One region of the Corynebacterium hiratae genome, then DNA from elsewhere that is predicted to be linked to it. Evidence: riboswitches for the same ligand, from Rfam matches in the RefSeq annotation. Region 1 holds a riboswitch; the other holds the start of a gene.
What was found. A riboswitch is a leader RNA that binds a small molecule or an ion and turns the genes downstream of it on or off. The one in region 1 is predicted to bind thiamine pyrophosphate.
Positions count from the first base shown of each region.

Region 2: another riboswitch for thiamine pyrophosphate. It lies ahead of thiC (phosphomethylpyrimidine synthase ThiC); the one in region 1 lies ahead of FME68_RS07965 (ECF transporter S component).

Region 1 covers NZ_VIOG01000007.1:126,433-133,073, reverse strand. The annotation lists partial or broken gene FME68_RS13250 (Rib/alpha-like domain-containing protein) at 1-1,489, shown strand, start outside; gene FME68_RS07970 (alpha/beta hydrolase family protein) at 1,910-2,287, opposite strand; TPP riboswitch at 3,205-3,316, shown strand; gene FME68_RS07965 (ECF transporter S component) at 3,304-3,948, shown strand; gene FME68_RS07960 (ABC transporter ATP-binding protein) at 4,063-5,514, shown strand; gene FME68_RS07955 (energy-coupling factor transporter transmembrane component T family protein) at 5,624-6,346, shown strand; gene FME68_RS07950 (nucleoside/nucleotide kinase family protein) at 6,401-6,641, shown strand, end outside.
Region 2 covers NZ_VIOG01000003.1:218,297-224,937, reverse strand. The annotation lists gene FME68_RS03990 (YraN family protein) at 1-310, opposite strand, end outside; gene FME68_RS03985 (DUF2469 domain-containing protein) at 518-823, opposite strand; gene FME68_RS03980 (ribonuclease HII) at 911-1,552, opposite strand; gene lepB (signal peptidase I) at 1,558-2,259, opposite strand; gene lepB (signal peptidase I) at 2,237-2,932, opposite strand; gene rplS (50S ribosomal protein L19) at 3,168-3,512, opposite strand; TPP riboswitch at 3,686-3,800, shown strand; gene thiC (phosphomethylpyrimidine synthase ThiC) at 3,796-5,598, shown strand; gene FME68_RS03955 (thiamine phosphate synthase) at 5,591-6,241, shown strand; gene thiO (glycine oxidase ThiO) at 6,238-6,641, shown strand, end outside.

The sequences.
Region 1 (6,641 bases):
CGAGGTGAATAACAAGGACAAGGATGGCGAGCCTGCGCCGACTGATCCGAATGACCCGAACTCCAAGCCGGGTGACAATGACCAGAAGGATACTGATGGTGATGGTCTGACTGACGAGCAGGAGAAGGAGCTTGGCACCGATCCGAACAAGGCTGACACTGATGGTGACGGTATCAACGACGGTGATGAGGTAGACGGCTCCAAGAACCCGTTCGATAAGGATGGCAACAAGGTTAAGCCGGGTGAAAAGGGCGCTCCTACTGACCCGACTAACCCTGATACCGATGGTGATGGCGTCAACGATGGTGATGAAGTCAACCGGACAGACAAGGATGGCAACCCGGCTCCGACGGACCCGAATAACCCTGACACCGATGGTGATGGCATCAACGATGGGGACGAGAAGAAGGACGGTACGGATCCGACTTCCAAGGATTCCGATGGCGATGGCCTGACGGATGATAAGGAGAAGGAGCTTGGCACCGACCCGAATAAGGCTGACACTGATGGTGACGGTATCAACGACGGTGATGAGGTAGACGGCTCCAAGAACCCGTTCGATAAGGATGGCAACAAGGTTAAGCCGGGTGAGAAGGGTGCTCCGACTGACCCGACCAAGCCGGATACCGATGGTGACGGCACCAATGATGGTGATGAGGTCACTGGCTCCAAGAACAACGGTAAGCCGACCGATCCGAATGACCCGAACTCCAAGCCAAACAAGCCGTCTAAGCCGATCGTTCCTGGTCCGTCCTGGCCGATTGATCCGAACAAGCCGGGTGAGGATGGCAAGGGCAAGGACTCCGATAATGATGGTCTGACTGACGATCAGGAGAAGGAGCTTGGCACCGATCCGAACAATGCTGACACCGATGGTGATGGCATCAAGGATGGTGACGAGGTTACTGGTTCCAAGAACCCGTTCGATAAGGACGGCAACAAGGTTAAGCCGGGTGAGAAGGGTGCTCCGACGGATCCGACTAAGGCTGATACCGATGGTGACGGCACCAATGATGGTGATGAGGTCACTGGTTCCAAGAACGACGGTAAGCCGACCGATCCGAATGACCCGAACTCCAAGCCGGGCAAGGTGGATAAGCCAGGTACGCCGGATGGTTCCGCCGATTGGGCTGGTTCTTCCAACCTGTCTGAGCGTTGCATCAACACCGGCCTTGGTATCGGTATCCCGCTGCTGTTCCTGATTCCGGTTGGTCTGGCTTCCCAGATGAACATTCCGGGTCTCTCGGAGTTTGTGGCTCCGATTAACAAGCAGATTCAGGATCTGAATACCCGTCTGCAGCAGCAGGCTGGTCTGTTCAACGGCCCGTTGGCTGACCAGGTCAATGGCATCAATGCTCAGCTGAAGCGCTTCGGTGCTGATTACCAGCAGGCTGCTGGTGCTGTGGCTCTGATTGCTGCTGGTGCTTTGGCTATCGGCCTGTTGGCTGATGCTTGTGCACCGGGTGCTGGCGAGGGTTCCTCCAACTAAGAGAACCGTAGGATGTGTCTCCTTTAACAACACCGCTAAGGGAGGAGCGTTAACCTCCCACCCAACCTGAGAGTTGATGGAGTAGGGCATTGCTGCCGGGGCATAAGACTCCGGTAGCAACCCCTAGTTCTCAACTTGCTTGTATTTGTTTGATACTTTTGTTTATTTGATATTTCCGAAATACATTTAGTTATTTCATTAAGTCTTGGGTCTCCACCGAAGCTTTTCCTTTCCTTAAGCTGCGTGTGTGGAGGCTCATGGCCACTGGCATCTTTGCCGGTGTGCAAGTACCCCGTTGCGTAGGTCAGAGGACGCGGCGGGGTACATCTTTATGTTTTGACGTGACTCGGCGTCGTGTTCCGTTGAAGTCTCCTTAGTCTTCGTCTGTCTCGGCTGTCATTGTCCTGCTGGGTATGTGTTCTAATGCGCGTGCCACTGCTTGAGGCGTTCAAACAGGATACGGTCGGAATCCACCTTGGCCAAGCGGTTGGCTGTGATTGTGCCGCCCATCATTGTTTCCCAGGACGGGCCGATGAGTTCGTCGATGTTCTCGTGGAAAAGGTGGCCGGCGTCTTTGTAGATGTGGGGCTCAAGGTTCTGGTTTTGTGCGGCCAGAGCTTCCGCGGCTACGTCGCCTTGCCACATGGCGTCCTCGGTGCCGGCGAACAGAAGGCCGTTGCCTTGGAAGTTGCTCAGGTCGATGACGGACTCGGGGCTAGCTGCAGCAGCGTCGGCCTCATAGCCGGCGCGGTAGGACACGGGCAGACCAAGCGCGAAGCGGAGCATAACTTTGCCCATTTCTGTTCCTTGTAATTTCGCAAAAGGAACGGGCTCACCGTGCCAGGAGAAACTACTCGTGGAGCCGCTGCCGCGCTGGTAAGTGAGGCTGCCGTAAGTGTGGTGCGCAGGCGTGTAGAGAACGATGTTGTCGATCTGCGGGTAGCGGGCGGCGAGATTGGCAGTAAGCTCCGGCCTTTGGACGTACCGATAACAGTCAGCGGTGCGCTGCCGTTGCCGTACTCCTCAGCGTAGGCGAGGACCTCGTCAAAGAACTCGAGTGGGACCCCGTCGATGAATTCCTTTTGCCCGGGCTTGCCAAAGAAGTACAAGGCGAGCACATCGTACCCGGCGTCACGTAGCATTCGTGCCTGTTCCACGTTGGCACCGCCGTCCGAGCCGCCGAATACGATGACGGTGCCTGGATGTGTCTGTATGGATTGTTGTTCCTGTCCGGTGGCTAGCGGCGTGAGGTGGAAGCCCTTCATGTAGCGGCCGTCAATTCTTGAAACGCCCTCTTCTTTGAGGATGCGATCATCGCCACCTGCTGGTGGTTTGGGGGCAGCAAAACGCTTGGAATTGATAGAGCGGATTGCCCAGACACCGGCGGCGGGGGCAGCGATGCACACAAGAGGTATGCCGATTGCTTTGGAGATGACTTTGATTGCGGGCATAGAGGGGCGAGCTCCTTTGTGATTGGCTGTCACTCCAGTTTACTGATGCTTTTGGCTGGTGAAGTGTTGCGAGATGGCTTGATGGAGTGCTGGTGGCATGGGGGAGTAGTGAGGCTGCAGTGTGCTCTTAATGGTCCGGCTTGCTAAGCTGTCAGTGCTTTTGAGCGTGCTGAGCCGGTTCTTATTAGTGCTGGCGGCTGTACATAAAACAACAAATTAAACATCGTCACGGGTGCTTCCTCGTTCACACTGTGTTCTGCCTTTGAGGCTGCGTATGGGTGTCTCCGGAGGAGGCTGAGATGCCGCAGCGCAGCGGCGAACCGTCGAACCTGATCCGGATAATGCCGGCGAAAGGGAGGAATCATGAACTCTGTATCTCATGGTGGATCTGTTAATGGCGCAACTGCGAATGGCGCTGCTGCGCCGCGCAGTTTGAATTGGCGCGTCGTCGACATCGTGGTGGCCTCCGTGCTGGGTGTGGCGTGTGGAATCGTGTTCCTAGCGTGGAACACGGTGGGCTATGCCTGGTTCCAGGCCATGGATGCGCTCACGCCAGGCCTGGGTGGCATTGCCACCGGCATTTGGCTTCTTGGTGGTGTCGTTGGCGGTTTGATTATCCGTAAGCCGGGTGCCGCACTCTACGTGGAGCTGCTGGCGGCCATCGTGTCGGCGGTGCTGGGCTCCCAGTGGGGTATTAGTACGTTGTACTCCGGCATCGCGCAGGGCATTGGTGTGGAGATTGTGCTGGCCATCTTCCTCTACCGTCGCTTTAGCCTGGGCATTGCGATGCTCGGCGGCATGGCAGCTGGCTGGGGCGCGTTTGTGCTGGAGCTGTTTACCTCCGGAAACCTGGGCAAGACCCTGCAGTTCAACATCATCTACCTCGTCACGCTGAGCATCTCCGGCGCCATTCTGGCAGGAGCCGTGGGCTACATCGTGGTCAATGCGCTGGCGAAGACCGGTGCGCTGGACCGTTTTGCGGTCGGCCGCGAACAGCACAGTGCTTAAGCAAACGTTGCTTGTTGTGCGTTGCTTGCTGTGGATGCTTGTTGATTGTTGATGCTGAGCATTGACTGGTAGCTGAAGTAATGGCTGTTGCAAGGTGGCTGGTGGCTGATTCTGATGGCTGATGTGGGTTCGGTAGAAGATATGTCCGCGGGCGCGACGAAGCTTGTCGCACGCGGCTATGGCTGGACGCATGCGGGCAGGCGTGCGCCGGCGCTGGCGGATATTGACTTGGTTATATCACCGGGGGAGAAGGTCCTGCTGTGCGGAGATTCCGGGTCCGGGAAGTCCACGCTGCTGGCAGCTATCGCGGGCGTGTTGGGCGGCGATGACGAGGGCACCCGGGTGGGGGAAATCCTGCTGGAGGATGCCTCTGGTCACATCGAGCCGCCCGGCCGGACGATTCCGGTGGGCTTGGTGCTGCAGGACCCAGACTCCCAGGTGATTGCCGCGCGCGTGGGCGATGACGTTGCCTTTGGTTGTGAGAATTTGGCCTATCCGCGCTCTGAGATTTGGCAGCGGGTGTCGGCGGCGCTATCGATGGTGGGGCCCGCGGTGGACCTGTCTTTTCCCACGGAGCGTCTGTCCGGCGGGCAGAAGCAACGCTTGGCTTTGGCGGGTGTGATTGCCATGGGCGCGGGCATGGTGTTGCTCGATGAGCCGACGGCGAACCTCGACCCGGAGGGCGCGCGCGAGGTTATTGAGGCCGTGTCCACCATGGTGGAGCGCACCGGGGCCACCCTTATCGTGGTGGAACACCAGCACGCGGCGTGGAGGGGTGTGCTTGACCGTGCGATTGAGCTGAAGGATGGGCGCATCGTCGCCGACGGTCCCGTGGAGGCTGTTGTTGCTTCGCGCTCTATCAGCGGTTTGCCGCGGGCGCGGGATGCTGGCGGGACGTCGCCAAGCAGCACTGGAAGAGCACCCGAATCGGCGGCGCTGTGGAGCACGGACCTGGTCACCCGTTTCGGGCCGCCGCGCAGCTACGCGCTGCCCCGGGGGATGTCCACGGTGATTACCGGGCCGAATGGTGCGGGCAAGACCACGTGGCTGATGACGGTGGCGGGGTTGCTTCCAGCAGTGGCCGGGGAGATTGGTGTGGCAGAGTACGTGCGGCGGGGGCTGAAAGGCTCGCCGTTGACGTGGAAGTCCCGGGAATTGGCGGACCGCATTGGCTTCGTCTTCCAGAACCCCGAGCACCAATTCGTCGCCCGTACGGTGGCAGAGGAGCTGCGCGTGGCACCCCGTGTCATGCACCGCGAGGTGCCGGAGGGGCGCATCGCGGAGCTCGTGGAGGCACTACGCCTGGGGCATTTGCTCAACGCCAATCCGTTTACGCTCTCCGGTGGGGAGAAGCGCCGGTTGTCGGTGGCCACTGCGTTGGTCACGGCGCCGGAGGTGCTGCTTCTCGACGAACCCACCTTCGGCCAAGACCCCCACACCTTCACCGAGTTGGTGTGGTTGCTGCGGCGCATGGCGGATGAGGGGACGACGATTGCCTCGGTGACCCACGATCCGCTGTTCATTTCCGCGTTGGGTGACCACCGAGTGGAGGTGAGCCGTGGCTGATATAACTACAACTACGTCGTCGGCGAACGCGGACGACGCTGGTCGCGCCGATCGTGCTGGCCGTGCAGGTTTACTGCACGGCGTGAACCCGCTGACCCGGATATTCCTGATGTTCGTGTGGGTGAGCCCGCTGTTACTCTCCGTGGATTGGGTCTCCGCGGCAGTGTCCTTGGCCATGACTTTAGTTTTTGCGCCCCTGTGCGGGGTGTCGTGGCCGCGCCTGTTTAAAGCTGGCTGGTTCCTTTTTCTTATCGCTCCGTTGTCCGGCATTTCGATGCTGCTTTACGGCGCACCGGGCGGGCGGGAGTACTTCAGCTGGTGGTTGATCACGGTTACGGACAACTCGATGGAGCTGGCCATCGCCATTACTATGCGCGTGCTGGCGGTGGCGCTGCCGATGGTGGTGCTGGCGCGGGATATTGACCCGACGGAGTTGGGCGACGCCCTTTCGCAAATCCTCAAGCTACCTTCCCGCTTCGTCATCGGTGCGGTGGCCGGGGTGCGCATGATGACGCTGTTCAAATCTGATTGGCAGTACCTGGCCATGGCGCGGCGTGCGCGTGGGCTGACCGACGAGGGCCGCATCAAACACCTCATCACCATGTCCTTCGGGCTCTTGGTGCTAGCCCTGCGGCGCGGGGGCAAGCTGGCCACGGCGATGGAGGCGCGCGGTTTCGGGCGAACCCCACCGGGCGGTGGGCAACGCACATGGGCGCGGCCGTCCCGCCTTGCCGGCAGAGACTGGCTGGTGATGGTGGTGGGAACGGGCCTTGCGGCGCTTCCGGTGGTAGTTTCGGTGCTCAGTGGGTCCTGGAGATTCTTCGGACTCTAGGACGACTCTCTCAAAGCTGCACGCTAGACGTACCCAGAAGTGGTGAAGAAATACATGCAGGACGCGGACCGCACGGCCGACCAGGACAGCGGTAAGGACACTGCCCAGACACACGCCGCCGAGATGGATCGGCTCTTGGCCGATGTGGTGGCGCTCGCCGCGTCGCGCAAGCGCCCGATGCGCCCGGTCACCGTGCTTATCGACGGCCCCTCCGGCGCCGGCAAGACCTGGGCTTCTGCAGCGCTGGCTGAGCGCACCGGGTGGCGGGTAGTCCACCTTGACGAGTTCTACCCCG
Region 2 (6,641 bases), on a different contig from region 1:
TTGCGCTCAGCCACTGCGCGGCAGCCTTGCGAAGGCGCTTTAGCTTGCGCGGTGTTACCGCTTCAGCCACGCCAAAGTTGCGGGTTGCCCGGGTTTTAACTTCACAGAAGACGATGGTTCCATCAGGCTCGCGCACAACGAGGTCGAGTTCGCCCACGCGGTAGTGGACGTTCGCGGCTATCACCTGAGCCCCGCGCGCTCGGTAAAAGTCAGCGGCGAACTTCTCCCCCGCTTTCCCCAGTGCATCCGCAGGGCGGATGGTCTGCCCCACGCTCGGTGAATGCACGGAAGTCGCTAGATTTTTTGTCATTATGGTGCTCCTTGGAATTGAACGTGTAGACAACACGCCGCAAGCACGACACAAGACAATTCCTGTGCCGCACACCCCCTTACGGCACTTCCAGAACACCTCACTCGGCATCCCTCTGGCGAGAGCTTCGAGTCTCGCCACACCAAATCTGTGGATAACTAGTCCGGGCTCACCACTTTATTGGCACCCGCACCCCGCACATGAGCTTTACTCTGGGAGGACAAAGTCCGGCTTGTCCAGCTCTTCAATGTTGACGTCCTTGTAAGTGATCACACGGACGTAGCGCACAAAGCGCGCCGAGCGGTACATATCCCATACCCATGCATCGGACATGCGGACCTCGTAATAGACGTCCGGTCCAGACGTATGCGGAATGAGCTCGACCGCATTGGCCAGGTAAAACCTGCGTTCGGTTTCCACCACATAGGAGAATTGGCTGACTACATCGCGGTATTCGCGGTACAGCGACAGCTCGACTTCAGCCTCGTAGTTATCGAGTTCCTCAGCGCTCACGGTGTGCTTCTCCTTCGCTCACAATCAACCGGGATCACGGTGTCACAGATTGAGCACCAGCTTAGTTCCCGCACCCCGCCTCAGGCTTCAGGCGCGCGCGAGGAATTGCGCATGAGCCCCAGCAACGTTGCGATAACTCATGCGGTGCTCCGGCGTCGCTCCCAACTGCACGATGGCCTCTTGGTGTGCGGCGGTGCCATACCCCTTATGCGATTCCAAGGCATAGCCCGGGTAGCGCTGCGCGAGCTCATCCATCAAGCGATCACGAGACACCTTGGCCACAACGCTTGCCGCAGCGATGCAGCGTGCGGCAGTATCGCCGCCGATGATCGGCAGTTGCGGGGTAGGCAGGCCGGGGACAAAGAGGGCGTCGCTCAGCACATAGCCCGGTCGGACCTTAAGCTGTGCCACCGCGCGGCGCATCCCCGACAGGTTGGCGTGCTGGATGCCAAAGGCATCGATGTCCTTTGCTCCCACGTGCACCACCGACCACGCCAGCGCGCGACGTTTGATCAGCGGCTCCAGCTTCTCCCTGGCCGCCGGCGTGAGCTTCTTCGAGTCATCGAGCCGCTCCAAACCGGGAATGATGCGATCGGGCAAAATGCACGCGGCAATCGTCACCGGCCCGCAGCAGGCCCCACGCCCGGCTTCATCCACCCCCGCGACAGGCCCCAGCCCCGCCTTGGAGAGCGCAACCTCATAGGTTCTCTTCTGTTTGAGACGGCGCATAGCGTTTACACCGGTTGAGCATCGATAGTCTGGGCGCGGCTGAACGGCATCACCACGGCGGCGACCTTCCCGCGAACGTTCTCCACGGGTACGGTGCCCTGCAGTATGTCTCCGAGGTGAGCGCGCGAATCCAGCGAGTTTGTACGATTGTCTCCCATGACCCACAGGTGACCCTCCGGGACCGTGACGGGACCAAAGTAGGCGCCACCGCAGGCCTGCGAGCCCACGCGTTCATCAACAGGTATCTCCGGCGGATTCAGAACGAAGTCCTGGTTGGTGGGCTTGCCATCCACCATCACGGCTGGATCCCCCTCCTGGCATGACACGGTCTGCCCGCCGGTGGCGATGACTCGCTTGACCAAGATGTTGTCGCCGTTGGGAACGAGCCCCACGGCGGCACCAAGGTTTTGTATGCCGCGCAGGAGCACGTTGCGGGAACGCTTTACCTCAAAAGACGTGTTCCACGAGTCTGGCCCGGAAAAGACCACGACCTCCCCAGGACGCGGGTCGTTGAAGTAATAGCTCACCTTCTGCACGGCGATGCGGTCATTCGTACATCCCGGGCAGCCATGCAGTGTGGGTTCCATGGAGGAGGACGGGATGAGGTACATCCTGCCCACGAAGGCCTGAATCAGCGCCAGCGCCACGAAGGTAACTGCCAGCGCCCACAGGACATCGCGAACTCTAGGACTGGATGTCCGGGTCATCGACTCCACCGATGCGGTTGAAGGGGAAGAAGATGAACATCACCTTGCCGCGAACGTTTTCCAGCGGGATAGTTCCTTGGTACTCATCCTGCATGTGATAACGCGAGTCCGCGGAGGCCGTGCGGTTATCTCCCATTACCCAGATATTGCCCTCAGGCACGGTCACGGGGCCAAAATACGCGCCGCCGCAGGCGTAGGAACCGGTGGTCTCATCAACGCGATAGGTTGGCGGATCCTGCACATAATCCTGCTCAATAGGCTTGCCATCCACCATGACTGCCGGATCCCCCTCCTGGCAGGACACCGTCTGGCCACCGGTGGCAATGACGCGCTTTACCAAGGTGTTCTCGTCGGGCGGGGTGAGCGACACGTAGCTCAGGGCATCCTGGATACGGTGGATCACCGGGTTATCGGAGCGTGGCGACACCCAATTGCTGTCCCAGTCCGGGGTCCCCTTAAAGACCACGACATCACCAGGCTCCGGGCTCTTGTCGCCGTAATAAGAAACCTTCTCGGTGAAGATACGGTCGTTGTTACACCCTTCGCAGCCGTGCAGTGTCGGCTCCATGGAGCCGGACGGGATGACATACTGCCGGCCCACGAAGTTCTGGAAAACTCCAACGACCGCGAGCACACAGACCACCACGATGACAGTCTCCAGCAACCAAGGCATCTGCTTCTTGTCCTCAGTTGGGGATGCCGCGCTTTCCGACGCCTCTCCCCCAGCGCCCTGGGAACCTTCAGTAAAGTCGTTTTCTTTTTCCACGGACTAAATCCTAGCAATGTGTCTTATCCTCACGGGCCTTGTGGGCCCCGCGCGGCGCGCGCTAGAAGGATGAAGCCAAAAAGAAAGCCCTTCACCTTTCCTCGCGATGAGGATAAGGCGAAGGGCTGTGACGCGCTGTAAATTAGCGGCGCTCCTTGATGCGGGCCTTCTTGCCACGCAGGTCGCGCAGGTAGTACAGCTTGGCGCGGCGGACACGGCCGCGGCGGACTACCTCGATGGAGGCAATGTTCGGGGAGTGAACCGGGAAGGTACGCTCAACGCCGATGCCGAAGGAAACCTTACGCACGGTGAAGGTCTCGCGGATGCCGTCGCCCTGACGGCGGATGCAGACACCCTTGAAGAGCTGGGTACGCTCGGTGCTGCCCTCGATGACCTTGACGTTGACGTCAAGGGTATCGCCCGGGCGGAAGGACGGGATATCGTCGCGCAGCGAAGCTGCATCAACCTTATCAATGAGGTTTGCCATTGGTGTTTTCCTTTTCAGTTTAAGACAGAGGACCCTGGCGCCACCGCGAGGCGGCTGACCGGTTCGTGCCTATTACACAGAACATCGCTATCTTTCCACACCCCACCCCCGCAGAACAAATTGCCCCAAACGCCTGACACCTGCCCACCGGGGGCTCTAAGGTGGGTGACGCACTGATACCCCACGGGTGCCCACGGGAAGTGGGCTGAGAGTGGCGCTGATACCGCGCCTGCACCGTTCGAACCTGTCTGGTTAGCACCAGCGAAGGAAGAGAGGAGCAGCCATGACGGCTACCCATAACCCCATCCAGTCCACCGACTCCGGCGAGATCCACCCCAAGCACTCCTACTCCCCCATCCGGGAGAAAGGTCTGGAGGTGCCCGAGACCGAGATCCAGCTGGATGATTCCCCCACAGGGCCCAACGAACCCTTCCGCATCTACCGCACGCGCGGCCCGGAGTGTGAGCCTGAAGTAGGCCTGCCGGCCCTACGCGCCGAGTGGATTGCGGAGCGCGGAGACGTTGAAGAGTATGAGGGCCGCGCACGCAACCTTGCTGACGATGGCCGCTCGGCCGAGCGCCGCGGTGCGGCTTCCTTGGAGTGGAAGGGGGAGCGTCGCCAGCCGCTGCGTGCGAAGGAAGGCAAGCGCGTTACCCAGATGCACTACGCACGCCAGGGGATCATCACCAAGGAGATGGAGTTCGTGGCTCTGCGCGAGCACTGCGACCCAGAGTTCGTGCGTTCCGAAATCGCCCGTGGCCGCGCCATCCTGCCTAACAACGTCAACCACCCCGAGTCGGAGCCGATGATTATCGGCCGCAAGTTCCTGACCAAGATCAACGCCAATATCGGCAACTCCGCGGTGACCTCCTCTATTGAGGAAGAGGTGTCGAAGCTGCGCTGGGCCACCCGCTGGGGCGCGGATACCGTGATGGACCTCTCCACCGGTGATGACATCCACACCACGCGCGAGTGGATCCTGCGCAACTCACCGGTCCCCATCGGCACCGTGCCCATCTACCAGGCGCTGGAGAAGGTTAATGGCGTCGCAGAGGACCTGACGTGGGAGATTTTCCGCGATACCGTCATCGAACAGTGCGAGCAGGGCGTGGATTACATGACCGTGCACGCCGGCGTGCTGCTGCCCTATGTGCCGTTGACCACGAACCGTGTTACCGGCATTGTGTCCCGCGGCGGCTCCATCATGGCGGGCTGGTGCCTGGCGCACCATAAGGAGTCCTTCCTCTATGAAAACTTCGACGAACTCTGTGAGATTTTTGCGCGCTACGACGTCGCTTTCTCGCTCGGCGATGGCTTGCGCCCCGGCTCCCTAGCGGATGCCAACGACACCGCCCAGTTCGCTGAGCTCAAGACCATCGGTGAGCTCACCCGGCGCGCCTGGGAGTACGACGTCCAGGTCATGGTGGAAGGCCCGGGGCACGTGCCGCTCAACATGATTCAGGAAAACAACGAGCTCGAGCAGGACTGGGCTTCGGACGCTCCCTTCTACACGCTGGGCCCGCTGGTTACGGATATCGCCCCGGGCTATGACCACATCACCTCCGCCATTGGCGCGGCGCACATCGCCATGGGTGGTACGGCCATGCTGTGCTACGTCACCCCGAAGGAGCACTTGGGGCTGCCCAACCGCGATGACGTCAAGACCGGCGTCATCACCTATAAGCTTGCGGCCCATGCGGCCGACGTGGCCAAGGGCCACCCAGGTGCGCGCGCCTGGGATGACGCGATGAGTAAGGCTCGCTTTGAGTTCCGTTGGCACGACCAGTTCGCGCTCTCCCTCGACCCAGACACCGCGCAGGCCTACCACGACGAGACCCTGCCCGCAGAGCCAGCGAAGACCGCGCACTTCTGTTCCATGTGCGGCCCGAAGTTCTGCTCTATGCGCATCAGCCAGGACATCCGGGATACCTTCTCCGATTCCCTTGGTATGCCAAGTTTCCCGGGTAAGGGCGCCATCGATCCCGAGGTTGTGGCCGCTGCCCGTGCCGGTGAGAAGCAGATGTCGGAAGAGTTTAAGGCTCAGGGATCCCAGCTCTATCAGGAGGAAGAAACCACGCATGCCTGATCTTCGCTGCTACTTCGTCACGGGCAAGGGCACGCCTGCGGAGATCGTGCGCATCGCTGCCGCAGCGGCCCGGGGCGGTGCCGGGGTGGTACAGGTACGCTCCAAGCCGATTTCCGCCCGCGACCTCTACCATCTGGGTCGAGAGGTAGCCCGCGCGGTGGCACAGGCCAACCCAGAAACGCGTGTGCTTATCGACGACCGCGTCGACGTCGCCGCCGCCCTACGCCACGCCGGCGAGCCGGTGCACGGCGTACACGTCGGCCAGGACGATCTACCCGTGGCCGCTGCCCGCGCGTTGTTGGGTCCGGACGCGATTATCGGTCTGACTACCGGCACCCGCGAGTTGGTTGAGTCCGCCAACGACGCCGCAGATGTCATTGACTACATCGGCTGCGGCCCGTTCCGCGCGACCCCAACGAAGGACTCCGGCCGCTCGCCGCTGGGGCTTCACGCCTACCCGGAGTTGGTGAAGCTCTCCCGTGTGCCACTCGTGGCTATCGGTGATGTCACTGCTGAGGATGCCGCCGACCTTGCCGCGACGGGCGTTGCGGGCCTCGCTGTGGTGCGCGGCATCATGCATGCCGCCGACCCGGAAGCCTACTGCCGCGAGCTGCTTGCCGGTTTTGATGAAGGTGCGCGATGAGTACTAGCTCTGAACCTTCGGTCATCGTCGTCGGCGCGGGCGTCATCGGCCTGGCCACAGCAGTGGAGTTGGCCGCCCAAGGCTATGAGGTCACGGTGCTGGACCCGGCACCGTCCTCTGGGGCTTCGCACTATGCCGGCGGTATGCTCGCCCCTGCCGCCGAGGTGGTCTACCAGCAGGATCCTCTCTTCCCGCTGATGCGTACCTCCGGCGCGTGGTACCCAGAGCTTATCGATCTGGTTGCCGCCCACACGGAGGTCCCCACTGGCTACCGCGCCGAGGGCACCCTTGTCATCGCCGCCGACCGCGCGGATGCTCAGCACCTCACCGAGCTGGCGGATTATCAGTCCCTCCACGGCATGGAGGTCGAGCGCATCACCGTGCGCGAAGCCCGGCGCGT